One region of the Photobacterium sp. MCCC 1A19761 genome, then DNA from elsewhere that is predicted to be linked to it. Evidence: predicted binding sites of a transcription regulator. Region 1 holds the regulator's gene; each other region holds the start of a gene.

What was found. The regulator PurR, encoded in region 1, represses purine synthesis genes. The targets are predictions, from matches to a motif close to TNANGNAAACGTTTNCNTNA.
Region 2: a site for PurR is predicted at 4,059-4,078, ahead of pyrD (quinone-dependent dihydroorotate dehydrogenase). Genes of this name have one in related genera too.
Region 3: a site for PurR is predicted at 3,661-3,680, ahead of VV869_RS03150 (phosphoribosylaminoimidazolesuccinocarboxamide synthase). Genes of this name have one in related genera too.
Region 4: a site for PurR is predicted at 3,099-3,118, ahead of metK (methionine adenosyltransferase). Genes of this name have one in related genera too.

Annotation. Positions count from the first base shown of each region.
Region 1 is NZ_JAZGTF010000004.1:96,410-104,248, reverse strand. Features, by position in the region: gene VV869_RS07080 (FAD-dependent oxidoreductase) at 1-1,257, opposite strand, end outside; gene VV869_RS07075 (carboxymuconolactone decarboxylase family protein) at 1,270-1,860, opposite strand; gene VV869_RS07070 (hypothetical protein) at 2,010-2,402, opposite strand; gene VV869_RS07065 (TfoX/Sxy family DNA transformation protein) at 2,723-3,316, opposite strand; cyclic di-GMP riboswitch class I at 3,444-3,549, opposite strand; gene purR (HTH-type transcriptional repressor PurR) at 3,826-4,833, opposite strand; gene VV869_RS07055 (heme ABC transporter ATP-binding protein) at 5,304-6,119, opposite strand; gene VV869_RS07050 (FecCD family ABC transporter permease) at 6,116-7,153, opposite strand; gene VV869_RS07045 (heme/hemin ABC transporter substrate-binding protein) at 7,174-7,839, opposite strand, start outside.
Region 2 is NZ_JAZGTF010000019.1:18,952-26,790, forward strand. Features, by position in the region: gene rlmKL (bifunctional 23S rRNA (guanine(2069)-N(7))-methyltransferase RlmK/23S rRNA (guanine(2445)-N(2))-methyltransferase RlmL) at 1-1,032, opposite strand, end outside; gene VV869_RS16550 (cell division protein ZapC) at 2,118-2,657, opposite strand; gene pyrD (quinone-dependent dihydroorotate dehydrogenase) at 2,903-3,913, opposite strand; gene VV869_RS16560 (NAD-glutamate dehydrogenase) at 4,273-7,839, opposite strand, start outside.
Region 3 is NZ_JAZGTF010000002.1:85,595-93,433, forward strand. Features, by position in the region: gene VV869_RS03140 (tetratricopeptide repeat-containing diguanylate cyclase) at 1-782, opposite strand, end outside; gene VV869_RS03145 (ATP-dependent helicase) at 1,122-3,521, opposite strand; gene VV869_RS03150 (phosphoribosylaminoimidazolesuccinocarboxamide synthase) at 3,812-4,918, shown strand; gene VV869_RS03155 (methyl-accepting chemotaxis protein) at 5,176-7,044, shown strand; gene VV869_RS03160 (hypothetical protein) at 7,340-7,627, shown strand; gene VV869_RS03165 (hypothetical protein) at 7,649-7,839, shown strand, end outside.
Region 4 is NZ_JAZGTF010000006.1:167,665-175,503, forward strand. Features, by position in the region: gene rsmE (16S rRNA (uracil(1498)-N(3))-methyltransferase) at 1-193, opposite strand, end outside; gene endA (deoxyribonuclease I) at 349-1,053, opposite strand; gene VV869_RS08635 (SprT family zinc-dependent metalloprotease) at 1,177-1,668, opposite strand; gene metK (methionine adenosyltransferase) at 1,762-2,916, opposite strand; gene tkt (transketolase) at 3,315-5,312, shown strand; gene epd (erythrose-4-phosphate dehydrogenase) at 5,556-6,605, shown strand; gene VV869_RS08655 (phosphoglycerate kinase) at 6,686-7,839, shown strand, end outside.

The sequences.
Region 1 (7,839 bases):
CTGGGCCAATTCACAGCCGATCGGGCCGCCGCCAAGTACCAGCAAGCGCTTCGGTTGGGTTTTTAGCGACCAGATGGTATCGGAGGTGTAGTAGTTGACTTTCTCTAAGCCGGGGATCGGCGGCACGAGCGGGCGGGCCCCGGTGGCAATCACAATATTGCGGGTGGTGATGCGCTGGCCGTTGACCTCAACTTCCCACGGCGACAGGATCCGGGCATCGCCCTGAATACAGTTGACCCCCAGTTTTGAATAGCGCTCCACCGAGTCATGGGGCTCGACCTTGCGGATCACCTGCTGCACCCGCGCCATCACCCGGGCAAAATCGACGGTCGGGTGGTCAGTGGTGATGCCGAATTCATCGGCACGGTTGATTTCAGCCATGGTATGCGCAGCACGGATCAGTGCTTTCGACGGCACGCATCCGGTATTGAGGCAATCGCCACCCATTTTATGGCGCTCGATCAGGGTCACTTTCGCTTTGACGGCAGCAGCAATGTAGGCACTGACTAACCCGCCAGCCCCTGCACCAATCACCACCATGTTCTGGTCGAACCGAGCCGGGCGGGTCCAGCCGGTGTAGATCCGACGGCGGTTGTACAGGTTCATCAGTCCTTTGGCACAGAGTGGGAAAATACCGAGCAGGGCCAGCGAGAAGAGGACTTGCGGTGAAATTACCCCGCTCAGCGAGTCAATTTCACCGAGCTGGGTCCCGGCATTGATATAAACCATGGTGCCGGCCAGCATCCCGAGCTGGCTGATGAGGTAGAACATCCGAGTGGAAATCGGCGTCAGGCCCATCAGCAGGTTGACCAGAAAGAACGGGAACACCGGGATCAGGCGCAGGGTAAACAGATACAGCGGGCCATCTTTTTCGATGCCTGCATTGATGGGGGCCAGACGGTGGCCAAACTTGTCCTGAACCCAGTCACGCAGAATATAGCGGCTGAACAGAAAAGCCAGGGTGGCACCGATGGAGCTGGCAAATGAGACCAGCAGCAGGCTCCACCAGAAGCCGAACAGCGCGGCGCCCAGCAGGGTCATGATGGCTGCGCCGGGCAGTGATAGTGCCGTCACACCAATATAAACCATAAAGTAAATCAGGCTGGCAACGAGCGGCTGACTGGCAATCGCATCCTGCAGGGCAAGTTGCTGCGTTTTGGCTTGCTCCAGGGTGAAGTACTGGCCGAGATCGAGCGCAAACCACAGCCCAATCAGGGTGGCAACAATGCCGAAAACGAGTATCTTTTTCTTGTTCATAGTGGTGATGACCTACTTGGGGCTGTTCGTTTGCCGTGTTGGCTGTTGATCCGTCTGCTCCGGCTGGATAGGCAGGGAGCAGAATCCCTGCGCAGGGACGTCCAGAGCGGTGTTAAATTTGGCCGAGAGATTTTGAAATGCGATCAAGGCCGTCAATTCGACCAGCGCATCCTCGTCGTACCATTGTGTGAGTGCCGACAGCATGGCATCGGTGACCTGTTGTCCGGTGATGGTGATGGCTTCGGCATAGCCCAGCACTGCTTGTTCCTCGGCGCTGAATAAATCACTTTGCTGCCAGTGTGACAGTGCTTTGATTTTTTCGATGGAGTCGCAGCGTTCGGCCAGCTTCATGCCGTTGGCATCGACACAAAACGCGCAGTGGTTGAGTTGCGACACCCGGACGCAGATCAGTGAGCGAATCACCGGGGTTAATGGCGATGATTTGCGGTCCAGATAGCCAAAGAATCCGGCAACCAGCCAAAACAGGGTGGGGCGTCGTCCCCATAACAAGGCCGGATTCAGAGGGTGGCCGTAATGGCGCTTCTGAAGCCAGAGGAGCGGCTTGATCAAAAATGAGTAATGTTGCTTGGCTGAAATACGCACGTGTGCCTCTTAGGTTGCCTGCGGGCCACATATGCAACAAAGATAGCACGAATCGTTGCGCAGGATGCAGCTCTACCGAATGGTATGAGACAAGACCGAACAACGGTTGGAAAACTTTCAGTTTTGAGAGAAAAAATCTTTAAATTCGTTTAGTTGAGCGAAATATAGACGGATTTGACCTCTTGTTGCTTTGCCATATCCGGAATGACAGGCTGGGATACAAACAGATAACCGGAGGCCAGTACCGGCAGTAAGGCGAGGGCCATGGTTTTGCCGATATGATAGTTGCGGTACCAGTATTTCTTGGCGCGGATTTTGAGCAAAATGCCCCATAAAAGCAGCAGGCCGTTGAACCCAGCAGTCAATGCCAGCACTTCATCGAGCATTGAAAACGGGGCCAGTTGCTGATGAACAACAAAGATAATAACAGTGGTTGGCAGAAGGTTCAGCAGGACCAACAGGCGCATCAGTTTTGGCCATTTGCAAAACTTGTCTTTGAACATCTGATTGGATTGTCCTGGAAAAGGCTGCGAGCTGTACATGATACCTTCCTTCCGGCTGCGTTGACGCCCCAATTCTACTGAGGTCGCATGGGATGAAAACCCTGTTGATGAATTTGTGAACAGCTTTGGGAGTGGTGTCAATCTTTGTCATTTTTTAACAGAAAAATGTCTTTCTGATGGTACAAATTTGACATGATACGGAGCAGCAAGAAAAGCCGTTCTGACCCGCATTGAGCGGCGCTCTGTGGTGCCTTCAACGCGCGCGTTCTGGGCGGGGAGGGATTGGCTGAGGGATGGGGAAGCCAAGCATAAAAAAAGAGACGGAAGCCGCCTCTTTTTCAGAATGAATCGGGAAGGATTCAGCTGTTGAGTTTTGACAACAGCTCGGAACGACGCTGCGGCGGAATGACGGACCAGTGACGTCCGCTTACTGCACCTTCCAACGCCCAGAGCAAGTCGAGACTGACCGTTTCCTGATGCGTTTCCTGCAGGGCTTTAAAAGCGTTCAATGCCCCGGCTTCGTAGAGTTCGTCGACGCTACAAATCCCTGCTTTTTTCAGCATTCGTTCGTTGGCTAAGCGCAGGTTAGGTAAGTCTTTAATCCGACTCGGGCCGGTCTGACTTTTCTTTTCCTTGTCCTGTTTAGCGGCTTCAAAAGACTGCTGTGCGTGTTCGATAATTTTTTCCGGCGCATCCCACCACTCCTCAGGAATTGCGAAGTGTTTGGTGACGACCGGAAAGCCACGCTTTTTGTAAACGTATGGGCTGAGGCCTGCTTGTTTAAATTGTTCTTCGTTTTCGGCATTGGCACGCAGGTGAAGTTTGTCGTTAACAACTAACGCAAACATGGTTTCGCCTGAGAAAATCCCAAAGCCACCAAACATTGAACGTGATTTTACATTTTCAAAACATTGAAACAGTCGAAGAGAATCTTTAAGTACTGGTTTGTCCATGCTTCTTTCTCGGTGAAAAATTTCTCGAGTCACCTAACAACAGAGCGAGGATTCAGATTAGCAAAATACGAAGAAAAGCAATGTCAGGGATTTGTCAGGATTCTGAACATGACTTCTTGCTACATCCATCGGCAACCCCGCTACCATAAGTCCACTTAGTTATTGATAATTAAGCTACTCTTAGGCCGGAGGCTTTGCGTCCCATCCTTTCGAATGGTTTGCCTTGTTCGTGACATTAATAAGCATATCTCAGAAGATATTTTTGAACTTGGTCCCATTTTTAAAAGTGTGATACCGCTCCCATAAATAGATTCTAAAGCCTGCTAGAGAAAATTTAAAACTTATTAAATTTTGAACAGGTTGATTGGGATTGGGCCACATTTAACACGTTATACGCTTTGAGAAATTGAGAATGTAAAGCTTCTGTCAGGGGAAGGTCAAAATTGCAACAAAAAACCGATAGCAAGCTATCGGTTTTTTTGAATGGAAAAATTGAAGTGGTTATGAAATCAGGTGTTTAGGTTCTTAACTGATTTTCGAACCACCAACTCAGGTGCCATTTCAAAGATCCGGCGCTCATGTTGTTTGTCTTTCACCCGCGCCATCAGGATTTCAATGGCTTTCTTACCCAGCCGTTGTTTCGGCTGGTGGATGGTGGTGAGCGGTGGTGAGAAGTACGGCGCCAGGTCGATATTGTCATAACCGATAATGGAGACATCATCCGGTACGCGCAGACCCGCTTGCTCAAACGTACTGATCAGCGCCATCGCCATGATATCGTTAAAGCAAAAAATCGCGGTCGGGCGCTCTTCCATGGCAATGAATTGCTTGGCAGCCGCCACGGCAGACTCACACTCGAAGTCACCTTCAATCAACCAGTCCGGATTGACGCTCAGATTGGCTTCAGCCATGGCTTTATGGAAGCCTTTGAGGCGTTCGCGGCAGGTGAGTTTTTCACTGTGACCGGTCAGGCAGCCAATTTTCTGGTGGCCGTGTTCAATAAAGTACTTGGTCGCGACATAGCCACCCAATTCCGCATTGTCCTGGATCTTGTCGGTGTGCGGGCTCTCCGGACCCCAGTCCATGACCACCATCGGCAGATCTTTCTGGCGCTCGAGCAGGGCCAGCAGTTTATCGTCCAGATCGGAACACATCACCAGTAATCCGTCGACCCGCTTTTCAGCCAGCATGCGCAGATAGTCACGTTGCTTTTCCAGGTTCCCTTCGGTGTTACACAGGATCAGCGTGTAGCCTTCGCCATAGCAATATTCTTCAACCCCATGTACAACTTCGGCAAAGAACGGGTTGGTTGATTTGGTCACCAACATGCCGATGGTTCGGGTGGTGTTACATTTCAGGCTACGCGCCACGGCACTTGGGGCATAGTTGAGCTCGTCTACGGCAGCCAGAACTTTCTTCTGGGTTGCTTCTGCAACAAACCGGGTTTTATTGATCACGTGAGACACTGTTGTGGTTGAAACACCTGCCAAACGTGCAACATCTTTAATCGTTGCCATACTTATTCTTCTAATAATTCAAAGCGGGCCTGGGCCCATTTCTCTTCATTGATCTGAACAGCATTCAACAGCCGCGCACCAAACTGAATAAGTATCTGGTTTGCTTCTTGGAGTCAGGCCAGATACTTGTTCAGTTTGGCATGATGATCTGCGTTCACAGAGATCATCATGCTGTTTCATACTGCGTATAAAACGTCAAAAAGCCGCTTCTCTTCCGAGCGGCTTTCTTGTTCTTCTCGCCTTTCAGGCGTTGCATTGTGTAATCGCTTGCGATCACATTCTACTGAGTGTAGCGCACAGTGCAACGTTTCTGTATCGCAAGGTAGTAATTCTTGATAGATATCAACAAACTCACTGCAAATTTTCTCAAATTGGATGCATATCTGGTGGTGTTTTTCATCTCGGCCATCGCTTCTCCCGGGGAAACCGGGAGAAGCGTGCCGGTGTTTATGCCGGTTGGACAGGCTTGCTTATCCTGCGGGTATCACGACCGGAAAATCTTGGGTCGGATGTTTGCTGACGTGGACCGGCCAGCCATAGACCCGCTGGATGATTTCGGGCGTTAAAGCCTGCCATGGCGTGCCATCAGCCTGTACTTTGCCTTGATTGATGATCACTAACCGATCGGCATATTGGGCGGCCAGATTGAGATCATGGATCACCACAATGACAGCAGCACCGGACCGGGCCAGCTCCCGGGCCACTTGCAAGGTCCGGTGCTGATGCGCGAGATCCAGGGCGGATGTCGGTTCATCCAGCATCAGGATACATTGCTCGCCCGCATGGCTGAGCTGGGTCAGCACCCGGGCCAGGTGAACCCGCTGTTTTTCACCGCCGGACAGGGTGGGGTACAGTCGGTCCTGAAGTGACAGGACATCGACCCGGCTCATGGTTTCAGTCGCCAGCGCTTGGGTGTCTTTTTTCGTCAGTTGCAGTGGGAGGCTGCCCAGCTCAACCACTTCCCGCGCTGTAAACGCAAAAGTCAGGTTGCTGTGTTGCGGCAGGACCCCAAGGTGTCTGGCGAGCATCGCCGGGGCATAGGTTTCCCGATCCTGACCGAAAAAATGTATCGTGCCGCCGCCGTCGGCTTCGCCACTCAGCACCTTGAGCAGACTGCTTTTCCCGGCCCCATTCGGACCAAGCAAAGCGGTCAGTTCGCCGCTGGCAAGACTCAGGCTGAAGTCATCAAGCAGTGTTTTGCCGCCCAGGGTCAGGTTGAGCGAGCGGGCTTCAATCGCTGGTGCCGTTTGCGTTGTTGCAGAGACAGGGTTCATGGCGATATTCATGACATTCTGCCTCGTTGTTTGACCAGCATGATGATAAAGAACGGCGCGCCGAGAATAGCGGTAATGATTCCGACCGGCAGTTCCGTCGGGGCCGCCACGACGCGGGCCAGCATATCGGCCACCAGCAACACCAGTGCGCCCAGCAGGGCTGAGAGCGGGAGCAGGATTTTATGGTTCGGGCCGCACAGCATCCGGCCCAGATGTGGGATGATGAGCCCAAGGAAACCGATCACCCCGCTCAATGAAACGCAAATGCCAACACCCGCGGCACAGAGCAGGATCAGGCGACGCTTGAGCCGCTGGACGTTGACGCCCATATGCCGCGCTTCCGCCTCCCCCAGCAAAAATGCATTGAGACCATTGGCGTCCTGATCAAACATCAGCACCAGCACACCAAGTGTGACAAATGCCAGGATGATCCCCGGCCAAGTTGCCCCGGCCAGCGAGCCCATGCTCCACAAAGACAGATCCCGCAGCGCTTGATCATCGGCCAGATAGTTCATCAGCCCCATCGCAGCACCGGAAAGCGCCGCAATGGCTACCCCGGCCAGTAGCATCACGGTGACAGAGGTGCCGTTTTTATCGGTCCCGAGACGGTAAACCAGATAGGTGCTGACCGCACCGCCGATAAATGCAAACACGGGCACGGTTCCGAGGGTTAGCAGCAAGGGATAACTCGCAGCCAACGGCGCAAACACGACAATCGCCAGCGCAGCCCCCAGGCTCGCCCCGCCGGAGACGCCGATGATGCCGGGATCTGCCAGCGGGTTCCTGAACAGGCCTTGCATGACCGCACCGCACAGAGCCAGGATGGCACCCACGGCAATACACAGCAGCGTACGCGGCAGGCGGATTTGGTGGATCACAATCTGAATATGTGCCGGAAGCTCGGCCTGCCAGGGCAGTAATGCCTTTAGGCTGTCGCTAAAACTAATCCCCATCGGGCCGACAACCACCGAGCTGGTGATCGCCACGGCCAGACTCAGCAGGCCCAGCGGGAAAATAATGGCGGCAGGAATGCGTTGAAACTGCATAGTGGTGAATTTCGGCTCTGTTAGTGTGGGTAGAACACAGTGTTTAAACGTTCGGCTTCGCTCAGGCTTTTCAAGCCCAGCCCGCCAATCAGCGCGGTACCATCGATGGTGGCGATGGCTTTGTTCTGTCCGGCCGGGGTGGCGATCAGCAGCGGCATTTGTTGTAACAAATCATCCGCGCTGCTAAGGTTGGCCATGGTTCGGGAACTCAGCAGAATGATATCGGGTTGCATCTCGACCATGGCTTCCACGGAAATAGGCTTGTAGGACTCGACGGCTTCGGCAGCCGGATTCACCCCACCGGCTAAAGCGATCACGGTATCGGCGGTGGTGTTGCGGCCGGCCACACTGGCCGGACGGCCTTCGCGGATCAACAAAAACAGGACTTTCTTCGGCGTTTGAGTTTGTGCCAGGTTCGCTTTGATAGCCGCCAGTTTCACCTGGACGTCTTCACGCAGTGCTGCCGCTTGAGTTTGCTTGCCGGTGAGCTCGCCGACCTGGTCTATTCGGATCAGCAAATCGTCCACGGTTTCCCCGGAGTTGAGGATATTCACGGTGATCCCGGCCTGGCGGAGCAGGTCCAGGGTCGATTTCGGCCCCATCTCGTTCGAACCCAGCAAACGGGTCGGATTTAATGCAATCAGGCTTTCAGCAGAAAGCTGACGGTGGTAGCCCAGCGTCGGCAC
Region 2 (7,839 bases), on a different contig from region 1:
ATAAATAGCTGCGGTTGAACCGGCAAAGGCCAGTTTCAAACGCTTACCAAATTCTGTATACAGGCTGATCAGCTCCGGCGTCGTTCCCAGACGCTCACCATAAGGCGGGTTACACAGGATCACGCCATTGTCAAAACCAGTCGGACACATCAGCTGCTTCGCATCACCATAATCGAAGTCAATCAGCTCACTGACGCCGGCACGTGCGGCGTTCGCACGGGCAATACTCAGCACCCGGCGATCCTGCTCACGGCCAAAGAACTTGGTTTCGACCTTAGCCGGGCCACGACGGGCTTTGACATTCGCTTCGGCGTGAATTTCCAGCCAGGTTTCACGGTCGAAATCTTTAATCGACTCAAATCCCCAACGTTTACGCTTGATACCCGGCGCAATATCCGCCGCGATCATTGCCGCTTCAATCAGCAAAGTACCGGAGCCACACATTGGATCGAGCAGCGGTTTCTCGGGTGTCCAGCCACTTTTCATCACCAGAGCTGCGGCATGGGTTTCACGCAGCGGCGCTTTGCCGGCATCGGTACGGTAACCCCGTTGATGCAGGCCACTACCGGCCATATCCAGGCCCAGCACCCCTTTTTCACCAGACAGGCGCATATGGATGCGGAGATCCGGGTTCTGACGATCAATGTTTGGGCGTGGCATGTCCGCTTTGGTAAAGCGGTCCACAATGGCATCTTTAACTTTTAAGGCGCCATACTGGCTGTTGCGAATTTCACGGTTGGTCCCGTTGAAATCGACAATAATGCGGGTGTTGCTGTCGAAGTAATTCGGCCAGTTGATTGCCGTCGCACCCAGGTAGAGATCCATATCGTCACGAACGTCAAATTCACCCAGCACCTGGATGATACGGGAAGCGACACGTGTCCAGAGACAACAACGATACGCTTCCGCCTGCTCTGCCCGAAAACGGACACCGGCATGGACAACCTGGATCTGCTGTGCGCCAAGTTGTTCTAATTCTTCTGCAAGGAGGTTCTCAAGACCTCGGGAGGTGATAGCTAGATATTGATTCATGGGGTTCTTTTCACATATATGTTGCCGGGAATTATAACCGAAATCAGACCAAATACCTTGTGCTAAACCGCCCCAGACCGACTGTTTAACTAAAAAAGCGTCAACCCTTTCAACATGCACCATGCATCAGATGCCCCCGGCGGGAAACAATCCGACACCATTGAGCCTGTTTCCTTAGAAACACAATCCAAAAAACCTGTCTCGCTTTATTGTTGATGTGAGTACACACTGCCGCATTTATTGGTCATGCACATCCACCGATAATCACGACAGACAATTGTCCACTCAGAGAAACATGATTATAACTTGTTGTTTTTGATAGACTTAATCTATGCCGATCTATTTATCGTGTGGTAATGACTCAACTCATTCGTGATTGCTTACCAACCCAAGCGTCTTATTTTGACGAATACAGATCCCACTCTTTCCTAATTGGAAATTATTTCAAAACAGGAAAATATGGCACCTGTCATTGAATTTCATGAACGGGGAAAATGGGGAAGATCATCATAATTCCTTAAAAAATAAGCGCTAAAATATTGGTGCTTTTTTGCTCAATTTTGGAAAAAAGAGGCAAAAAAAAAGTGCTAATTTTTTGGAAATTTCGAATTAAAGTCACTTAATTTGTTCAAAAATAAACCTTATTTTCGTCACAAATAAATGTCCTTACTAAAGGCATGGGTGATTATTGAGCGGTTTAATTTCAGTAACTTCCCGAACTCAGTCGTCAGATACTCCCCCCTCTCCAGTCTGAAACAATATGGTGACTTATCTGCATTATGAGCTGGCAGGAGAAGGATCACGGAAGCAGTGTTCGTCAAACGTGCTCAGAAGACATCAGAAGACGCGTCTACCCGATGGTCATACCGTCTTACGGGAGCCAATTCTATGGCGTCAGGCGTTCATGGGGAAAAGGTAGCAGCACTGTCAATTCATCGCTGAGGCAGCGTTTGGCTGCGTATTTGAAAATAACTTGATGGAAGTGTCGCGCAGGTTTGCAGGTGCTTTTGGTATCGGTGGGAATGGTATCGGGACGGGTCACGTCCAACAGGAGATGTTTACCGGATGGCGATCATCCCCTGCTGTCAGCCAACGAGAGAAAAATTCAAATGTTTTTCAACGATATAGACTTGCATGCGATCGTTCATCACCTTGATGATGTCGCAAAATGCCATTTCTTTGGTACTGGTCAGTGATAGCGGCGTCTCTTCTGCCAGCATACAGAGGCTGGCACACCCACTATTTTCGATCACCAGGTATTTTGCCGTTCCGAACTCAGTTTCCAGCGTCACGATATCCGCTTCTTGTGGCTCACACGCCTCTCCCTGAGTGTGGAAAAACCAGCTTTTCGGCATCATGGGCTTGTGAAAACGGCTCGCGGCCACCGCATTGAGGGCCAGTTCGGCTTTACGGGGCTCGGAAAGCTCCAGATCCGCAATACTCTCCACGAAAGTCTGAAACACACTGGCATCATCAACGGTAAAATCTGTCCGTTCATAGGCAGCGGTGATCAGGTGCTTCGTCGGAATAGAGACCCGAAAAATCATTTCATCGCCCAAATCTAACATCAGGGAATCATGCTTTGAGTCAAAATACCATGTCCATGAGTTGTTAGGCTTCAGCATGTAACTACTCCAAAATCAGTTCTTTATACTGCTTATCCAACGACATAGAAAAAACTTTAGGAGAATTTTACTGTGCCGATGTCAAAATAAAAGGGGAAATAAACTGCTGATCTTAATGAGATTCTGCTGAAAGTTTGACAAAAATCGGGCTTATTCGGATCCTGGGATAGTTACAGACAAAAATAAAGCCCCTGCAATGATCATGCATTGCAGGGGCTCATCGAATAACGCTGTCGGAACAATGGTTAAATATTGGTCACGATATCTTTCACCAGCTTCGGACCATGATAGATAAAGCCGGAATAGACCTGTACCAGCTGCGCGCCGGCCATCATCTTCTCTCTCGCCGCAATAGCAGAGTCGATTCCACCGACACCAATGATTGGCAATGCCCCATCCAGCTCTTCAGCAAGGCGACGAATCACTTCGGTACTGCGATTCTGTAACGGACGGCCGCTCAGGCCACCAGCCTCATCACAATGCGGCATATCCTTGATCAGTGCACGATCAAGTGTAGTGTTGGTCGCAATAACGCCATCGATATCATTCTTGATCAGGGACTGTGCAATCTGGCCGATCTCATGATCCTCAAGATCTGGCGCGATCTTCAGCGCCAGCGGCACATACTTACCATGTTTCTCGGCCAGCTCTTTCTGTTTTTGCTTCAGTTGAGACAGCAGATCATCCAAGGCTTCACCGTACTGCAAGGAACGCAGCCCCGGCGTGTTTGGCGAGGAGATATTCACCGCGATGTAACCGGCATATGGATAGACTTTATCCATACAGATCAGGTAATCCTCTGCCCCCTTCTCTACCGGCGTATCTTTGTTTTTACCGATGTTAATCCCGATGACACCGTCATACTTGGCTTTTTTGACATTTTCTACCAGTTGATCAACCCCGAGGTTATTGAAGCCAAAGCGGTTGATAATCCCTTCTGCCGGAAGCACCCGGAACAAACGCGGCTTGTCATTACCCGGCTGTGGACGCGGTGTGACGGTGCCTACTTCGACAAAGCCAAATCCCATGGCGCCGAAGGCATCAATACATTCACCATTCTTATCCAGGCCTGCAGCAAGGCCAACCGGGTTTTTAAATTTGATTCCCATCACTTCAACGGGACGATCAGGAACGTGTTGTCGGTAGAAAAGATCGAGAGGAGTGCCAGTAAAGCGAGAAAGATTTTTGATTGCCAGATCATGTGCTTTTTCAGCATCAAGCTGAAAGATGGCGGATCGAGCGAGGCGGTAAAACATTGTACCTCCTTATAAAGGCCCCGTATAAACGGGATGACATTATTCACAGAAATATCGCTAAATACAACGACTATTTTTGATTTTCTTCATCAAAAACAGCGCTTTTCTTGAAATACTCGTCGGGATTCCATAAAAGTAACAGTTTTCAGGCAAACGATTACGCTGTGGTAACAGGATGATCACGCAGATTCGCAACGGATACCCTACCCGCGTTAAATCATATTCCAGACATCAAAGCAGAAACGGAGAACATCAATACATAGCTTCCTTCCAAAGGATAGGCAAAAAAAAACCGCTATGCCGGGGCATAGCGGTTCATTCATCGGTTCAGCGTCAATGTCGTGCCGTGCCAGGGTGCCTTACACGGCTGGACGACAGTTCAGGTTCAGTAACATCAGCTCACGCAGGGCAACCGAGAACTTGGCAAACTCATGGGTGGTCCCCACTTTGAATTCGGCCAGCACGGTGTTCCAGCGCTGAATTGCAACCTTATGTTCTGCTTTCCAGTCTTTAATCAAGACTTCAGCTTCCTTCCCTTCCGGATATGACGTAATAACAGCTGATGTCAGCTGGCGTTGCTGCCAGTCCAGATCTTCGCGGAACGAGGCGCGTGCCAGGGCCTGCCAGTGGTTCTCAACCGGCTGGTTGTGAACCTGCTGCAGGAACCAGTGCAGGGATAGGTCCGCACCTACCACAAAGTACACGCGAGAGATAAAGTTGATGTCTTTATCCAGTTCTTTAGTGATCTGGGCGATATCCAGTGCCGAGTACAAGCTGCTCAGGCGAGCGATCCCGTGTGCCAGCGCTTCAGGTACACCTTGCTCAATCATGACATTCGCTTGATCGTCATGCTCTTTCACTTCTTCAGTGACAAGGTAACTTTCCAAATTATCCTGTAGTTTCTGGACAACCGGCTGGTAGAACGCAATTTGCTGCTCGATACCCAGCTGACGGTCACGGTTACGCAGCATCCAGCGTGTAACGCGGCGCAGCATGCGACGACAGCGATACAGCATGTCGTACTGCACTTGGGCAGCTACCACATTGTCCAGTTCACGGATCTGGTCGAAGAACTTGTCAAAGCCGTAAATCTCACGGCCAACGGCATAAGCAGAAGCGATTTCAGCAACCGATGCCCCTGTCTCTTCCTGCAGACGCGTTACAAAGTTACAACCCATCTCGTTAGACATCTGATTTGCCAACGAGGTTGCAATCAGTTCCTGACGCAACGGGTGCAGATCCATCTTGTCGCTATACTTCTCTTGCAGCTCTTTCGGGAAGTAAGCCGGCAACAGACGGGCATGGTAAGGATCGTTGGCGATCTCATCGGTCACCATCTCCTCTTTCAGAACCATCTTGCCATAGGCAACCAGAACCGCCAGCTCCGGACGAGTCAGGCCCATACCTGATTTTTCGCGCTCAGCCAGGGTATCGTCATCCGGCAGGTATTCCAGGTTCCGATCCAGCTTGCCTTCTTTTTCCAGGTGATGAATAAAGCGAATCTGCTCTTTCAGCAACTGAACTTGCTGCTGCTGCGTGACAGAAATCGACTCGCTCTGACAATAGGCGTCATCCAGAACAATCTCGCCCACTTCATCTTCCATTCGCTCAAGCAGTTCGTTGCGCTGCTTGTAGGTCAGGTCACCACTGGCCACCAGACCATTCAGCAGGATCTTGATGTTGACTTCGTTATCTGAACAGTCAACACCACCTACGTTATCCACAAAGTCGGTGTTGACCAGGCCGCCTGTCTTCGCGAATTCAACACGGCCCAGTTGAGTCATACCCAGGTTACCGCCTTCACCGACGATCTTAGCACGCAGCTCACCGCCGTTAATCCGCAGCACATCATTCGCACGGTCGCCTACATCAGCATTGGTCTCACTGGCCGCTTTGACATAAGTCCCGATCCCGCCGTTCCACAGTAGATCCACTTCCATTTTCAGGATCATCTGGATCAACTCGTTCGGTGGAACGCTCTGCTTGCGGGTACCCAGCAGTTTCTGGACTTGAGGCGTCAGCTTGATCGACTTGCTGCGGCGGGAGAAGATACCGCCCCCTTCAGAGATCAGACTCACATCGTAATCTTCCCAGCTTGAACGCGGCAGGTTGAACAGACGGTTCCGCTCTTCCCAGCTGCTTGCTGAATCCGGATTCGGATCCAGGAAGATATGCATGTGGTTAAAGGCTGCGACCAGTCGGATGTGTTTCGACAGCAGCATCCCGTTTCCGAAGACGTCCCCGGCCATGTCACCGATACCCGCACAGGTAAAATCGGTGGTCTGGCAGTTAATGCCCAGCTCACGGAAGTGACGCTTCACTGATTCCCAACCACCGCGGGCCGTGATCCCCATCTTCTTATGGTCATAACCGTTCGAACCACCGGATGCGAATGCATCGCCCAGCCAGAAGTTATAATCATCAGACACTGAGTTAGCCAGATCCGAGAACGTTGCCGTCCCTTTATCTGCTGCAACAACCAAATATGGGTCGTCGTCATCATGGCGGACCACATCGGCTGGTGGCAGAAGCTCACCATCGACGATATTGTCGGTTACATCCAGCAGCGCACGAATGAAGCGCTTGTAACAACGCTGTCCTTCAGACCAGATTTCTTCACGTGTTGTCATCTGTGGCTGACGTTTACACACGAAACCACCTTTCGCACCAACTGGCACGATAACCGTATTCTTCACCTGTTGTGCTTTCACCAGGCCCAGAATCTCAGTTCGGAAGTCTTCCTGACGATCAGACCAACGCAGACCACCACGGGCAACTTTACCGCCGCGCAAGTGCACCCCTTCGATATCCGGTGCATATACGAAAATCTCGAAGAATGGAACCGGCGCGGGGATTTCCGGAATTTCAGATGGACGCAGTTTCAGGGACAGCCATGGCTTCGGCTTGTCTTGCTCGTCTTTCTGATAGTAGTTGGTACGCTGGGTCGCCAGGATCATTTCCATGTAGCGGCGAATGATCCGGTCGTCATCCAGGCTTTCAACGTTATCCAGTTTCTTATTCAGTCTCGCGATCAAATCCTGCTCGGCTTTTTCCGTGTGCTTCTTCTTCGGATTGAAGCGCAGCGCAAACAGGGACACCAGATCACGAGCCAGGTCGCTGTGATTTGACAGCGTCTCTTCAATATAGTGCTGACTGAACGGGAATCCGACCTGACGCATATAGCGGGCGTAGCTTCGAAGAATCGTGATCTGGCGACCGGTCAGACCGGCACACAGCACGAGGCGGTTGAAACCATCGCTTTCAATATCGTTATGCCAGATGGCTGAGAAGGCTTCCTGGAAGCGGTCACGCGCTTCTGCCAGATCGATTTCATCACAGGCATTGAGCAACATGGCGAAATCAAGGATCCAGTAAACGGTTCCATTGGCAGTGACGATCTCGTATGGTGACTCACCAATCACGCGCAGCCCCAGGTTTTCCAGCATCGGCATCACATCCGACAGATGGATTGGCTCATCGCGATGGAATAGCTTGAGCTTCACAAAGTTGGAGTTCACGCTTTTTTCCTGAGGACGGTAGAACAGCATCCCCAGTTTATTGTCTTCACTCAGGCTTTCCAGTTGCTCGATATCGGCAACCGCAGAGCCCGGCAGCATTTGTTCTTTATATGAGCGAGGGAAAGCGCGCGCATAGTTCTTCGCCAGCGGCGTGCCTTTGTTTTCACCAAAGTTAGCAACCAACGAGGTACTCAGGCGATCTTCCCAAGCAGCAGCGGCTTCAACCAGGTTGTGTTCGATGGCTTTGACGTCCACATCAAAATTATTGTTATCTACGCGCACGATGTAATGAGTTCTCGCTAGCGGACTTTCAGAGAAGAAAGTCGTAAATTCGACATCTTGATCCGAACCAAAGTACTCTTTCAGGATCTTTTGAGTTTTACGGCGCAACTCGGTGTTGTAGCGCTC
Region 3 (7,839 bases), on a different contig from region 1:
GCACCCCGATCAAAGTATTTATCGATCAAGCTGGCATTGATGTGCAGTGACGCCTCGGTCGCCGGTTGGGAATAATGATTCGCATGATAGAGCTCTATCGCGCGATTCAGATATTCTTCGGCCTTGGGCCACACTTCCATGCGCATATACACCGTGGAGGTATTAGAGAGCAACTTGGCGACCTGCATGAAATCATGCTGCTTGTTGAAGATCTGATACGCCTGGTGATAGTACACCAACGCAGACTGAAGACGGTCGCGATCCGCATCAATATTGCCGAGCCACTTCAGGGCCCTGGCCCGTAAGGCTTCATAGCCAAGCTCACGGGCAGTCGCTTCAACGGCCTGCAAGGTTGCCTGTGCGGCTTCCAACTGGAACCTGTCCACCAGGTTCACGCCCTGGTAATAGCGGGCTTCAGCCTCAATCCAGGCGAGCTTGCTCTTCTCTCCCAACGCCGCCAATTGCGCCAGAAAAAGATCGGCTTGCTGCCCCCCTTCCATATCTGCCAGTTCAATTTGTAATGAGGCCAGTAGATGGAGCGCCTGTCGAACCGGATTTTCTTCCGGCTTCAGGGTTCGTTCCAATTGACGGAGCTGCTCTTTCGCTCGGTTCGGACAATTCGTGGCTTTGAGGTACGTTTCGAGATACAGCTGATCGACAGGCGATACTTGCGCTTGCAGGTAAGGTTGAAGAATATCTGCTTTAGCCGGTAAGACAGGTATGAGAAGGCCGACAAACAGACAAGAGAAGACAAGAAAAAGCGCGCATCGACGCTGAGGCATAAGAAATAGCATACTACCTTAAGAATTTAAGTCACTGTCACTCCCTAACCTCAATCCCTGATTTGTATTTGTAACAAAGTTTATGTCGAAAATATAGGCTTTATGAATGAATCCTTCACGATGCCAAGCGGATAAACAGCGACGTTGCACTGCGATGCCGTGTGATCCATGCTTTCGACGGTCGGAAAAAAGCAAGCATCACGGCACGTCTCGTATCGGCTTCGGAACTTGTCCCCCAGCCCCTGCCCCGAGAAAAAACGAGCCGGGCGTGTATGCCTGGCCCATGTACCTTTTCTCAAACATTCGCTTCATGCCCGAGCTTGAGACGAGCAAGAAGGGTCAACGCCGCACCCGGCTGCGGGCGTGCGCAGCAACAATCAAACGATTGACCAGCACCTGCTGTTTGGTCGCCGCGGCGGATTTCAGTTCACGACGCAGACGGCTCAGCTCCCCATCCAGGTACTTGGCCGTTTTGGTCCGGATCATCGCCTGCAGCACCTTGGTGGCATTGTCTGGCAAGGGCTGGCGCAGCGCCCATCCATAGCTGTAATCCGGTTGTCCGCCACGTTGACCTGCGGCGATAGCCAATCCGGACTCTAAATCATGGGACGCTTCCGCATCCAAAGCGGGCCCCGCCTGCTCAGGTGCTTCTTTACGCGGTGCCTCTTGCTTAGGTGGTTCTTTGCAAGGTGCTTGCACATCGGCTTCCCGTCCCAGTCGCTTGTAGTATTCCGTGACAATCGGCGAGGCGTGGTACGGCAACTCACCTTCTTCGTACAACAGCGGGCCGACTTCTTTGGCTAATCCGGCTTTGGCTTCGAGCACAAAGGTACTGGCATTGGTGGCTTTACCGGCATTCGCCGCCGTGACCTCCGGCTCGGTAAAATAAACCGTCGCTTGTTGCTTGGCCCGGGTCATCGCCACATAAGCCAGACGCCGTTCTTCTTCAATGTCCGCCCCGATACTGCCGGAAGATTTATTCATATACGGAAAGGCATCTTTGTCCCAGAATGGCAGGTACACCCGGTCATACTCACAACCCTTGGCACGGAAAATTGTGGTGAGCTGTACCCCGCGGCTGCCCGCTTCCCTGTCGTGATTGACCGATTGCTGCGTATAGTATTCAAAATATTGCAGTGCTTTCTCGCACGGCTGATCCATAGTTTCCAGCACGGTCGCGACACTGTCGAGCCGCTCCACCGCTTCTTCAATCTCGGTGGCGGTGGCTTCAGTTTTCCAGATCCAGTTATCCAACCCGCTTTCGTTACGGTACTGATTAAACACTTCCAGCGCTTTGAAGCTGCCTTTGCGTTGCAGCCGCACCAGCAAGTCCAGCCGCTCAATGAGATTTTCAAGCTTGAGGTTGCTGTTGGCTTTTTCATAACGACCGATAAAGGTCAGCCACTGACCGCTGTCCATCCCGGCCAGCTGATCGCACAGCGGGCGCAAGGTTTTGTTCGGCACATAACAGTGCGGAAAACTCATCAGATTAAACAGCAACTGCCCTTTGTTCGGCACCGGCCACTGGTCATAACGGCCGGTTGCCAGCGACATCAACTCAATCAGTAGTTTCACTTCCCGGCTACTGGCGAGCACAGACGGCACCGGCATGTGATACGGCACCTGCTTGCTGAGAAATGCCAGCTCAAACAGCAAGGTCTGCGACCAGCGCCGAACCAGAATGGCCTGCTGAGACGGATCGCCACCGGCGGCCAGATCTTTCTGGATTGACTGGGCAATTTCTCCGACCTGACGTGACGTGCCGCATACCTCGATGCGGGTATCATCCACGCCGGTATCCGAAACCGTCAGAAAATCATGGAAGCGCTGCTTGTTGTTGGCGATCAGATGACTGGCCGACAGCGCCAGACTGTGGCCGAAGCGGAAGGTTCGCGACAGGGTGTAGGTTTTCGCCGGCGAAAAATCCTGCTCGAAGTTGAGCATAAACTGCGGCGCGCTGCCCCGCCATTTATAGATACACTGATCGACATCCCCCACGGCCAGCAACTGGGTCTGCGGACCAAGCAGCTGCTTGAGCAGTCGATACTGGGTGGTATTGATGTCCTGAAACTCATCAACAACAACCAGTTTGCAATGCTGATGATAATGGCTGCGAATCGCCACATTGTCTTCCAGCAACTTGACGGATTCCACCAGCCAGTCATCAAAAAACAGTACTCGGTGCTGTTTGCGCAGGGATTCGAACTGCTCAAATCCATCCAGGATAAACAGATAGTCCCGACTGATCTCTGCCAGCTGAAACACTTCGCGTGGCGACAACATATAGGCTTTGACCAGGCCGATAAAGCTCAGCAGCAGCTCGATGGTTTTGGGATCTTTGATCATCTGCTGGCGCTGATAGTTCTGCTCTCCGGCGGCAATCGAGCGCAACACCTGCTTGACCAGGGATTTATCACTCTCGCCGCTTTGATAATCGACCTGAAACCCCGTCTGGGCCAGAAACCCGGTTTGATTGAGCAACCGAAGACAGAAACTGTGAAACGTATGCACCGGGACCGCTTGCCCAATTCCATTATCTTGGAGCTTTTGCTGGAAGTCGGTCCGGATATCACGGTTGAACATCAACACCAGCATTTCCGTCGCCGGTATGTGCGCCAGCTTTTGTTCGATCAAGCCCACCAGCGTGGTGGTTTTACCGGTACCAGCCCCCGCGATGCACAGGGCGTTCCCTGCATCGTGGTGGATAAATGCGATCTGCTCGGGGGTATAGCGGGTCATAGATAACGATAGCCTGATCGTGAGTAAGAAAATTAAACGAGAAAACAGGAGATTTTGCCACAGGCGCGGCGAATTCGCCTGACAAAAATTTCATTTGCCCAAGATGTAACCACGCATCTGAACGGACCGGTGAAAATATTTGCGCAAACGTTTGCTTTAGTTGCTGAAAGCCGCCTGAGCTTCTGCTATGATCAGCGCCACTGGCAGCGGAAGCCGCTATTTTGTTGCTTATTCAGTCACGCTTTCCTGCCGGTTTGACTGTATCCCGACTCTTGAAATAGGAATTCACCATGAGCCTTGCCGATCAAGTTCTCGCTGTAAATGATGACCTCCCGATCCGTACTGACCAACCTGTTCACAGTGGTAAAGTGCGCTCTGTCTACTGGTTGACTGAAGCCGACAGCCGCCGCCTGATCAAGGAAAAAGGCTACAACGTCCAGCCGGATGCGCCACTGGCCATCATGGTGATCAGTGACCGTATCTCTGCCTTTGACTGTATCTGGCACGGTGAAGGTGGGATGAAAGGCGTTCCGGGCAAAGGGGCTGCCCTCAATGCGATTTCCAATCACTGGTTCCAGCTGTTCCGTGACAATGGCCTGGCCGACAGCCACATCCTGGATATTCCGCATCCGTTTGTCTGGATTGTTCAGAAAGCCAAACCGGTGAAAATCGAGGCGATCTGCCGCCAGTACATCACCGGCTCAATGTGGCGCGCCTACGACAAAGGCGAGCGTGAATTCTGTGGGATTGAAGTCCCGGAAGGACTGACCAAAGATCAGAAGCTGCCTGAGCTGCTGATCACCCCATCAACCAAAGGGATCCTCAAAGGTATTCCTGGGGTGCCGGAAGCTGACGACGTCAATATTACCCGCCGCAACATCGAAGAGAACTTTGCGGCCTTCAATTTCTCGTCCGCCGAAGATATCAGCCGTTACGAAACCCTGCTGAAAGAAGGCTTCAACGTCATTAGCGACGCGTTGGCCAAACTGGATCAGATTTTCGTCGATACTAAGTTTGAATTTGGTTATGTCACCGATGCCGAAGGCAAAGAGAAACTCATTTACATGGATGAAGTCGGTACGCCGGACTCATCACGCATTTGGGATGGCGCGGCCTATCGTGACGGCAAGATTGTCGAAAACTCAAAAGAAGAGTTCCGCCAGCTCCTGCTCAACTATTTTCCGGATCCGGACATTCTGCTGAACAAAGATCGGATGGATGAGCGCGAAGCCCTGGCGCGCGATAACGCCCTGCCGCAAGAAGTCCTGATGCAGGTGTCCAAAGTCTATACCGGGATTGCCGAAAAAGTGACCGGTCAGCCAATCCACCTGAGTGACAATCCAAAAGCAGAAATCATCGATATCTTGCGTCGAGAGTATGACTTGATTGCAGAATAAGGTTTCGATTTTGTTAAAAATGGCGGCATCATTGCCGCCATTTTTCATTTTGTTGCATATTTAAACGCTAACAAATTGCTGAGATGAACAACAATCCGCTGAGATTACATACATAATCGTTCAAATTTTCATCAAAAAATGACTTAGCACAAATAATTCATATTCCATGATCACATATTTTGAAATCTTTGATTAACATCCCTATCCGCGCAAGGGGAAAATAGGCCTTAACCATGTGCTTGTTGAGGTCTCATTCTATGAAGTTCAGCCATAAGATTGTCGCAACATCTTCTACCATCTTGCTTGCTGCCCTATCTCTGCTTTCTGCCAATCAATACTTCAAAACCAAAGCTGAAGTACAGTCGCTTGTCGTACACAGCATTGATGAAATTGTTTCCGGCATGAGTAACACCATTAACGCGGAGCTCAACAGCAGTAAATCGCTGGCCCGTTACGCAACCAGCCTGATCGAACAGGATCTGTCGAAAGACAATATCCAGACCGTGCTGAACCAGCCGACCATTCACGATGCCTTTCTGCTGGCCGGACAGGGCTTTGAGCGTGACGGCAGCTACACCAGCAGCGATCCGAACTGGAACCCGGGCGCCAACTGGGATCCCCGTAGCCGTCCCTGGTATAAAGCCACTCAACAAAGTCGCGAGCTGATCATTACCAAGCCGTATCCGGATACGCTGACCAAAGAAATGCTGGTGTCCATCGCCACCCCTTTATTTGAGAACAACCAGTTTGTGGGCGCAATTTTCTTTGATGTCAGCCTGAGTGGCCTGGCGAAGCTGGTTAACCAAGTCTCGCTGTTTGATGCCGGTTACCTGTTTATTGTTGATAACCACGGCACCGTGATCGCGCACCCGAATGCCGATTTCAACGGCAAGAGCATGTCTTCTTTCCTGGGGAATCTGCCTATTAGCAAGCAACCGACGACCCTGGCACAAGACGGCAAACAGCTGAATGTTTCCTTCACCCAAATTCCGGGTCAGAATTGGTTTGTGGGCGCCGTTCTGGATGAGAGCCTGGCGTTTGCCGCAGTCAATAAACTGAAAACAGATTCAATCATCTACTCTGCACTTGCCTTGATCACCGGGATTATTGCCCTGCTTATGCTGATCAAAGTGCTGATGCGCCCGATCCAGGATCTCAACGACGCCATTCAGGATGTCGCCTCGGGTCATGGCGATCTGACCCGCCGCCTGGATACCAACACCGACCAGGAGTTTGCGGAGCTGGCAAAAGGTTTCAATGCCTTCACCGACAAACTGCAACGCCTGATCATCGAGTCCAAATCCCTGAGCCAGGATATTCTGCACAGCACTGAGCAAACCGCAGCCGGCGCGAAACATTCCGCCGATGCCATGTCTTCACAATTGCAGGAATTGGATCAGCTGGCAACTGCGATGCATGAAATGGCGATGACCTCTGCCGACGTTGCCAGCAATGCCCAGCATGCGGCGGCGGCGGCCCAGGCGGCTGAATCTTCAGTCTCGGAAGGCAGCCAGATTGTTTCCCATACCACTGCGGCGATCCACGACTTGTCGACTCAAATCGACCGCACCGTAGACGTCGTCAAGCAGCTGGAGAGCGATACCGGTAATATCGAGTCCATCTTACAGGTGATTAACGAAATTGCCGATCAAACCAACCTGCTGGCCCTGAACGCCGCGATTGAAGCCGCCCGTGCTGGGGAATCCGGTCGTGGCTTTGCTGTGGTTGCCGATGAAGTCCGAACGCTGGCCCAACGCACCCAGGAATCGACCACAGAAATTCGTCAGATGATTGAGCAGTTACAATCCGGAGCATCCACTGCCGCCACCGTGATGGGTGAAAGTAAGCAAACCGCTGCCAATACGGTCATCAAAGCTCAGGAAGCGGACGAAGCGCTGAATCAAATCAATGTCGCCATTGAGAAGATCAACGAAATGAACCTGCAAATCGCCTCGGCAGCCGAAGAGCAAAGCCTGGTCGCAGAAGAGATCAATAACAACACCCTCAACATCAAAGAGCTGTCGGTCCAGGTTGCGGATGGCGCTGAAAACACCAATCAGGCGATGGAACAGCAAATCCGTAAAGTTCATCAACAAGAAGAAGTGATGAGCAAGTTCACGGTCTAAAGACCCTACCCCGAAGACCCAAAAGCCACGATGTTGCATCGTGGCTTTTTTTTTGCAAAATTCTGGACCCTATCCATTTGATAAGAATGATATTTTTAAAAAACCTCGAGCGCATACGAGGTCTCACAAAATCACAATGCTTACTTTGCCCAAACTAAAAACTATTTATAGATATCAAAAAAGACTTAAGTGCTTGATATTCGACCTGATGTGTTTAAATTCTAAGTAAGATTATATGCATGATATTGCTATTTAGATGTTATGTATCCATACCGAATGTCTTATGGAGGAGATAATGAAAGACCCGGATGTCGAATTTTCCAAGTGGAAACTAGAGCGAAAAAAGGGAAGCTTTAGTTTTGCTGTCCGTACTTCGTTTCCTGCTATTTTAGGCGTGATGATCGGACGTAGTATTGAACCAATATTTATATCAGAAATCGCTTTAAGTTGGGCACAAACTACCGACATATTAATGAGTGGATTCTGGGCATTGATTGGTGCCTTTCCTTTTAGTTTTGTGATTTGGTGGTGGCGTGAGAAGAAGTATAAACGTCATATCGCTAGGTTTAAGCAACACACATAACAAAGCGCTTTTGGAGGAAAAATGGAAGAGTTGCGTGCCCTTGTATTGGATTTTCGTCGGATAATGGAGTGTTTAAATCCATCTAATTTTGATGGAACGTCACTATCTGCTAGTCAGTTTCCTTCGGCTTGTTGTGACGATTCTTCTCAGATTTTAGCTGCGTATTTAACTGACAATGGGTTTTCTGGCGCAACATTAATTCGTGGTGAGTA
Region 4 (7,839 bases), on a different contig from region 1:
CGACTTCAACGCTTTTCTTGCTGGCGAGGGTGATCACTGCCGGAAACTCGGCATCGCTGCCGTCAAACAGCACCACTTCCTGACCGGTTTGCATGCGCATGACACGGCCCACATGGTTGGCTGCATCGTCACTGAGCAGGACGGTGCCTTGTGCCGGCAATGGCTCGGGATGAAAAATACGAGGGATTCTCATGGCTATTTTAATAACCTGCTTGGGTTTTTGATTGGCTGCATTATATCAATACAGAGCTGATAGACACTACATGGTTGCCGCCGGGGGAAAATACAAGGCAAGGACGGTAATTTTGTCCGGCAGCCGAAGGACAGGCTGCCGGATGGGCACCGCGGTTAGTGTCCTTGGGCCTGACAAGCACGCAGCACATACGGATTGTGGTTGCGCTGCACCTTGGCGATGCGACGGTCGCGCTCACATTCCCAGTCTGAGACCGGATGTTGGCGATCCCAGGCTTCCATCAGCTGGCGTTGCTGGCGGGAGAGGCGGAACGGATAGGTGTCGCTCATGTACAGATAAATCCGGGCAATTTGCCCGCGAGCGCCTACAGGTGGATCGGCCCGGCGGGATTGAAAGTCAATTTTCATCGCGCACTGGCCGTAATAGGCGCCGAGTTGATTATTCCACGGCATAAAACTGAAATTGGCACGGTCGCCGTTCACTTCGCCGATCGTCGGGGTCAGGTTATGCAAGTCGGCTTCCATGGTGCGGAACGCTGCGTCTTTCCGGCAGTTCTTCCGGCCGCCGTCCTGCCAGCATTGAAGCTGGTGGCCGAACTGCCAGGCCGGCACCACGTGTTCCCATTCAATCCGGCTGGCGCGCTGGGGTTGTTTGCGGATCTGATAGCCGCAGCTTTCCAGATCGGGAACCCCTTTCTTGCCTTGCCAGTCAATGGCGCAGCCACAGTAAAAACTGACGGGATGATCCCGGTAAATCTGTACGGCAATTTTTTTTGCTTTGCTGAATGAGGCGGGCGGTGCGGCCATCGCAACCGCAGGGGTGAGCAAGGCAAACAGCAGCACCTTGATAGAAAACTTCATAAACGGCCTTATCAATAGTAATTATCTGATAAGACTATCACCGATGATAATTTTTAGAAGTATTTCACACAGCTGCGGTATCTCCGGCAGATGCGACAGGAGTGATGTGAAGCGGGCCGCAGGTTAGACGGCTTGCAGCGGCTGGCGGCAGGTGCGGCAGTGGTAGATCGCTTGCTGGCGACGAATTTTATTATGCCGGCGGACGGTAAGCTGGTGCTCCTGGCAGTGACAGCGATAGCGGAACGTTTGGCCCTGTACGGAGCGGGTATCAAAGCTGTGGGTGGTTCTGGCCGGGATACCGAAGACCTCGGTCATCACCGCTTGCCACTCTTTGCCATGGGGTCGGACTTTGCCGAAGCGATGAAAGGTCACCAGGTGGGCGATTTCATGCGGCACGACTTCATCGAGAAAGGCTTGCGGGTTTTCTGCCAGCAATACCGGGTTGAAGCGAACTTCCCAACTTTGCAGCCGGGCACTGCCGGCAATTTTTCCCCGTTGCCGGAAACTGACCACCGGCAAGGGCAGGTCGAGATGCAACTGCTGGTTTGCCCGGGCAATACACTGGGCGACGCGGGCGTTAATTTGGGACTGAAACTGGGATTGGAGCGATGTCATGGCGAAAACTGAGTGCGCGTGAAAGGCGTAGTATAAAAGGCGCGGCAATAAAAAAGGAAGCCGAAGCTTCCTTTTTCTGTCTGTTACGAGCGTTTACTTCAGGTTGGCGAAGTCACGCAGCAGATCGGCTTTGTCGGTCTTTTCCCAAGGGAACTCTTCGCGACCGAAGTGGCCGTAAGCCGCAGTCTTCTGGTAGATTGGCTGCAGCAGATCCAGCATTTCAATCAGGCCGTATGGACGCAGGTCGAAGTGCTGACGTACTGCTTCAACGATCACATCGTGCGCTACTTTCTCAGTACCGAAAGTTTCCACCATGATGGATGTTGGATCCGCGACACCGATGGCGTAAGACAGCTGAATTTCACAGCGTTCGGCCAGGCCAGCAGCGACGATGTTTTTCGCCACGTAACGTGCCGCGTAAGCTGCACTGCGGTCAACTTTTGATGGATCTTTACCGGAGAAAGCACCACCACCGTGACGTGCGGCACCGCCGTAGGTGTCCACGATAATCTTACGGCCGGTCAGGCCACAGTCACCCATTGGGCCACCGATGACGAAACGACCGGTCGGGTTGATGAAGTATTTGGTTTCTTTGGTTAGCCATTCTGCAGGCAGAACCGGCTTGATGATCTCTTCCATCACCGCTTCTTGCAGTACAGGCAGTTCAATGCTGTCACAGTGTTGTGTTGACAGAACAACCGCATCGATACCGACGATTTTGCCTTGATCGTATGCAAAGGTAACCTGGCTTTTCGCATCCGGACGCAACCATGGCAGGGTGCCGTTTTTGCGGATTTTCGCCTGACGCTCAACCAGACGGTGCGCGTAAGTCACAGGTGCTGGCATCAGCACGTCGGTTTCGTTGGTCGCGTAACCGAACATAATGCCCTGGTCGCCGGCGCCCAGTTCGCGCGGGTCTTCACGGTCAACACCCTGGTTGATGTCCGGAGACTGCTTACCAATCGCGCTCAGGACCGCACAAGAGTTGGCATCAAAGCCCATGTCAGAGTGTACATAGCCGATTTCACGAACCGTTTGACGGGTGATCTCTTCGATATCGACCCAGGCAGAGGTGGTAATTTCACCGCCAACCATCACCATGCCGGTTTTGACATAGGTTTCACACGCAACACGTGCCTTCGGGTCTTGCTCCAGGATTGCATCCAATACGGCATCAGAAATCTGATCGGCAATTTTATCCGGATGTCCTTCTGATACAGACTCAGAAGTAAACAGGTGCTTTGACATGTGTACACTCACTTAAATATGGCTTGTCGATTGATTAAGAGGGGCTCTGGTGCAAAAGCATTCATCAATGATGCATATCAATGTCCGTGTTGATGGATAGAGCTACCTCCGTCTAGACGTCTATAATACCTTCACCCTGTTTTAAATCAATACCGTAATTCATGTGGAGATTGTTGAATGGTGCAAGCAATCGTTTACGTTTCATCGGGTTAATGGCCGGAAAGGGTGGGAAAACCAGAGCAGGCATTTGATATGGATGAGATTTTTACGGGAAATCGTTTGCAGAGGCAGGGGAGACTTTGCGACAATGCTCACCCGCCGATTTCAGATGCAACCCCTGCATCTATTGCTGGACAGACACCCACAATTATTATTGTCGATGAATTTCTGGAGCAGACATGCCTTCTCGTAAAGATCTTGCAAATGCAATCCGTGCCCTGAGCATGGACGGTGTACAACAAGCCAACTCCGGTCACCCGGGTGCCCCAATGGGCATGGCTGATATCGCCGAAGTCCTGTGGCGCAGCCACATGAAACACAACCCGCAAAACCCGAACTGGGCTGACCTTGACCGCTTCGTGCTGTCTAACGGCCACGGCTCAATGCTGATCTACTCGCTGCTGCACCTGACCGGCTACGCGCTGCCGATCGAAGAGCTGAAGAACTTCCGTCAGTTGCACTCGAAAACACCGGGCCACCCGGAGTACGGCTACGCGCCGGGTATCGAAACCACGACGGGTCCGCTGGGCCAGGGCATCACCAATGCCGTGGGCATGGCGATTGCTGAAAAAGCCATGGCTGCGCAGTTCAACCAGGACGGCCACGACATCGTCGATCACTTCACTTACGTGTTCATGGGCGACGGCTGTCTGATGGAAGGGATCTCGCACGAAGCCTGCTCTCTGGCCGGTACCTTGGGCCTGGGCAAACTGATCGCGTTCTGGGATGACAACGGCATCTCGATTGACGGTGAAGTTGAAGGCTGGTTCACCGACGACACTGCCAAGCGTTTTGAAGCTTACGGCTGGCACGTGATCCCGGCGGTTGACGGCCACGATCCAGAAGCGATCAATGCAGCGATTGAAACGGCGAAAGCAGAAAGCGGCAAACCAACCCTGATCTGCACCAAAACCATCATCGGCTTCGGCTCACCAAACAAAGCGGGCTCGCACGACTGTCACGGCGCACCGCTGGGCCACGACGAAATTGCTGCAGCCCGTGAATTCCTGGGCTGGAACCACGGTCCGTTTGAAATCCCGGCTGACATTGCCACGGCATGGGATGCCAAAGATGCCGGTGCTGCCAAAGAAGCAGCTTGGGACGAGAAGTTTGCAGCCTATGCGGCGGCATACCCTGAGCTGGCGGCTGAGTTCAAGCGTCGCATGAACGGCGAACTGCCGGCGAACTGGGAAGACGCTACCAACGCGATCATCGCTGATCTGCAAGCCAACCCGGCCAACATCGCCTCGCGTAAAGCGTCCCAAAACGCGCTGGAAGCGTTCGGTAAACTGCTGCCTGAATTCATGGGCGGCTCGGCGGATCTGGCGCCATCGAACCTGACCATGTGGTCTGGCTCGAAATCCCTGACTGCGGATGACGCGTCTGGTAACTACATCCACTACGGTGTGCGTGAGTTCGGCATGACCGCGATCATCAACGGTATCGCCCTGCACGGTGGTTTCGTGCCATACGGCGCAACCTTCCTGATGTTCATGGAATACGCCCGTAACGCCATGCGCATGGCCGCGCTGATGAAAGTGCAGAACATCCAGGTTTACACCCACGACTCGATCGGTCTGGGCGAAGACGGCCCGACCCACCAGCCGGTTGAGCAAATCGCGTCACTGCGCCTGACTCCGAACATGAGCACCTGGCGTCCTTGTGATCAGGTTGAATCTGCTGTGGCGTGGAAACTGGCGATTGAACGCAAAGACGCGCCGACCGCGCTGATCTTCTCGCGCCAGAACCTGGCTCAGCAAGCGCGCAGCGAATCGCAGGTGGCTGACATCGCCAAGGGTGGTTACATCCTGAAAGACAGCGACGGCAAACCTGAGTTGATCCTGATCGCCACCGGCTCTGAAGTTGAGCTGGCAATGAGCGCAGCCGAAGCCCTGACGGCTGAAGGCAAGCAGGTTCGCGTGGTTTCCATGCCATCGACCGATGCCTTCGATAAGCAAGATGCGGCTTACCGTGAGTCTGTGCTGCCATCTGACGTCACAGCGCGGATTGCGATTGAAGCCGGCATCGCCGACTTCTGGTACAAGTACGTCGGCTTTGACGGTCGCATCATCGGCATGACCACTTTCGGTGAATCTGCACCGGCCGATCAGCTGTTCGAGATGTTCGGTTTCACCACTGAAAACGTGGTGAGCACTGCCAAAGAACTGCTGGCATAAGCCACCGTTTGATTTATTTCGGTAAGTAAAATAAAGGCCTCCGAACGGAGGTCTTTTTTATACAAAATGGGATCCCACTCACAGTGCTGTCGGGGTGAAAAGTTCGCGGCGATGCTGAAGTGTGATGTTTAATTGTTTGTTTTATCTGGGTTTAATTTGCCGGGTGACCGCGTTCACATTTATCGTGATTCTCATTCTGGCTTGGTATACACTAACCCAGCTTATCAATTTTGTAGCACGGATATGACACTAAGAGTCGCAATCAATGGATTTGGCCGTATCGGACGCAGTGTGCTTCGCGCCCTGTATGAGAGCGGTAAACATCATCAGATCAAAGTCGTGGCAGTGAACGAGTTGGCCGAGCCGGAAGCGATGGCCCACCTGTTACAGTATGACACCAGCCACGGCCGCTTTCGTAAGCCTGTCTCCCATGATCAGGAGCACCTGTTTATTACCCACGAAAATGGCGAGCAGGACAGTATCCGGATCCTGCACCAGTCTGATATCCACCTGTTGCCGTGGCAGGATCTCGAAGTCGATATTGTGCTCGATTGTACCGGGGTGTTCGGCTCGCGCGATGATGGCGAAGCGCACTTGAAAGCCGGGGCTAAAAAAGTCCTGTTTTCCCACCCGGCCGGCAATGATATCGATCACACCATCATCTATGGCGTGAACCACGAATCCCTTCGCCCGTCACACAAAATTGTTTCCAACGGCTCCTGTACCACCAACTGTATTGTTCCCGTCATCAAAGTGCTCGATGATGCCTTTGGGATTGAATCCGGGACCATCACCACGATCCATTCTGCGATGAATGACCAGCAGGTCATTGATGCTTACCACGGCGATTTGCGTCGTACCCGCGCTGCCAGCCAATCCATTATCCCGGTTGATACCAAACTTCACTTAGGGATTGGTCGAATCTTTCCGAAATTTTCTGACAAATTTGAAGCTATCTCTGTGCGCGTGCCCACAATTAACGTTACGGCGATGGATTTAAGTGTCACAGTGAAAACAAATGTGAAAGTTAATGACGTAAATCAATCACTGGCAGAGGCGTCTCGTTGTACATTAGACGGTATTGTGGACTATACCGAAGCCCCGCTGGTTTCCATCGATTTCAATCACGATCCCCACAGTGCCATTGTGGACGGAACGCAAACCAGGGTGAGTAACCAGCATTTGCTCAAGCTCTTGGTCTGGTGTGATAACGAATGGGGATTTGCCAACCGGATGCTGGACACCGCGTTAGCAATGCAGGCGGCCGATACGCTGCCTGAAACAACTGAGTAGTAAGAATTAGCGGGCCGGGCAGTGACGCCGGGCCGACAAAAACTTTGACTTTAAATTAATCAATGTTGAGAGGACAAACCATGTCTGTAATCAAGATGACTGATCTGGACCTTGCAGGTAAACGCGTTTTCATTCGTGCAGACCTAAACGTGCCAGTGAAAGACGGCAAAGTAACTTCTGATGCACGTATCCTGGCATCACTGCCTACAATCAAGCACTGCCTGGAAGCGGGTGCGAAAGTCATGGTGACGTCTCACCTGGGTCGCCCGACTGAAGGTGAGTACGCAGAAGAGTTCTCTCTACAACCGGTTGTGAACTACCTGAACGACGCCCTGGATTGCGACGTGAAGCTGGCCAAAGACTACCTGGACGGGATTGAGCTGAACGCCGGTGAGCTGGTGGTTCTGGAAAACGTTCGCTTTAACAAAGGCGAGAAGAAGAACGAAGAAGCACTGTCGAAGAAATATGCAGCCTTGTGTGATGTGTTCGTGATGGATGCCTTTGGTACGGCGCACCGTGCACAGGCTTCGACGCACGGCGTTGGCATGTTCGCACCAATCGCGTGTGCCGGTCCTTTGCTGGCCAACGAGCTGGATGCCCTGGGCAAAGCGATGGATAAACCAGCGCGCCCAATGGTGGCGATTGTCGGTGGCTCTAAAGTGTCAACCAAACTGACGGTGCTGGAGTCGCTGTCGAAAGTGGCGGATCAGCTGGTTGTGGGTGGCGGTATCGCCAACACCTTCATTGCCGCAGCGGGCCACAACGTGGGTAAATCCCTGTACGAAGCGGATCTGGTCGGCACAGCCAAGAAACTGATGGAAGAGTGTGCGATTCCGGTCGCGACGGATGTTGCGTGTGCCAAAGCGTTTGACGAGAACGCAGAAGCCGAAATCAAACATGTTTCTGAAGTGCAGGACGATGACATGATCTTCGACCTGGGTCCAGAATCCACAGCAGCACTTGCTGAAATCCTGAAGAACGCGAAAACCATCCTGTGGAACGGCCCGGTTGGCGTATTCGAGTTCAAGAACTTTGAAGCCGGCACCAAAGGTATTTCTGAAGCCATTGCGGCTTCTGAAGGCTTCTCTGTTGCAGGGGGTGGTGACACCCTGGCCGCGATTGACAAGTTTGGTATTAAGGCTGATGTTTCTTACATCTCAACTGGCGGCGGCGCATTCCTGGAGTTCGTGGAAGGCAAAACCCTGCCAGCGGTTGCGATGCTGGAAGAGCGTGC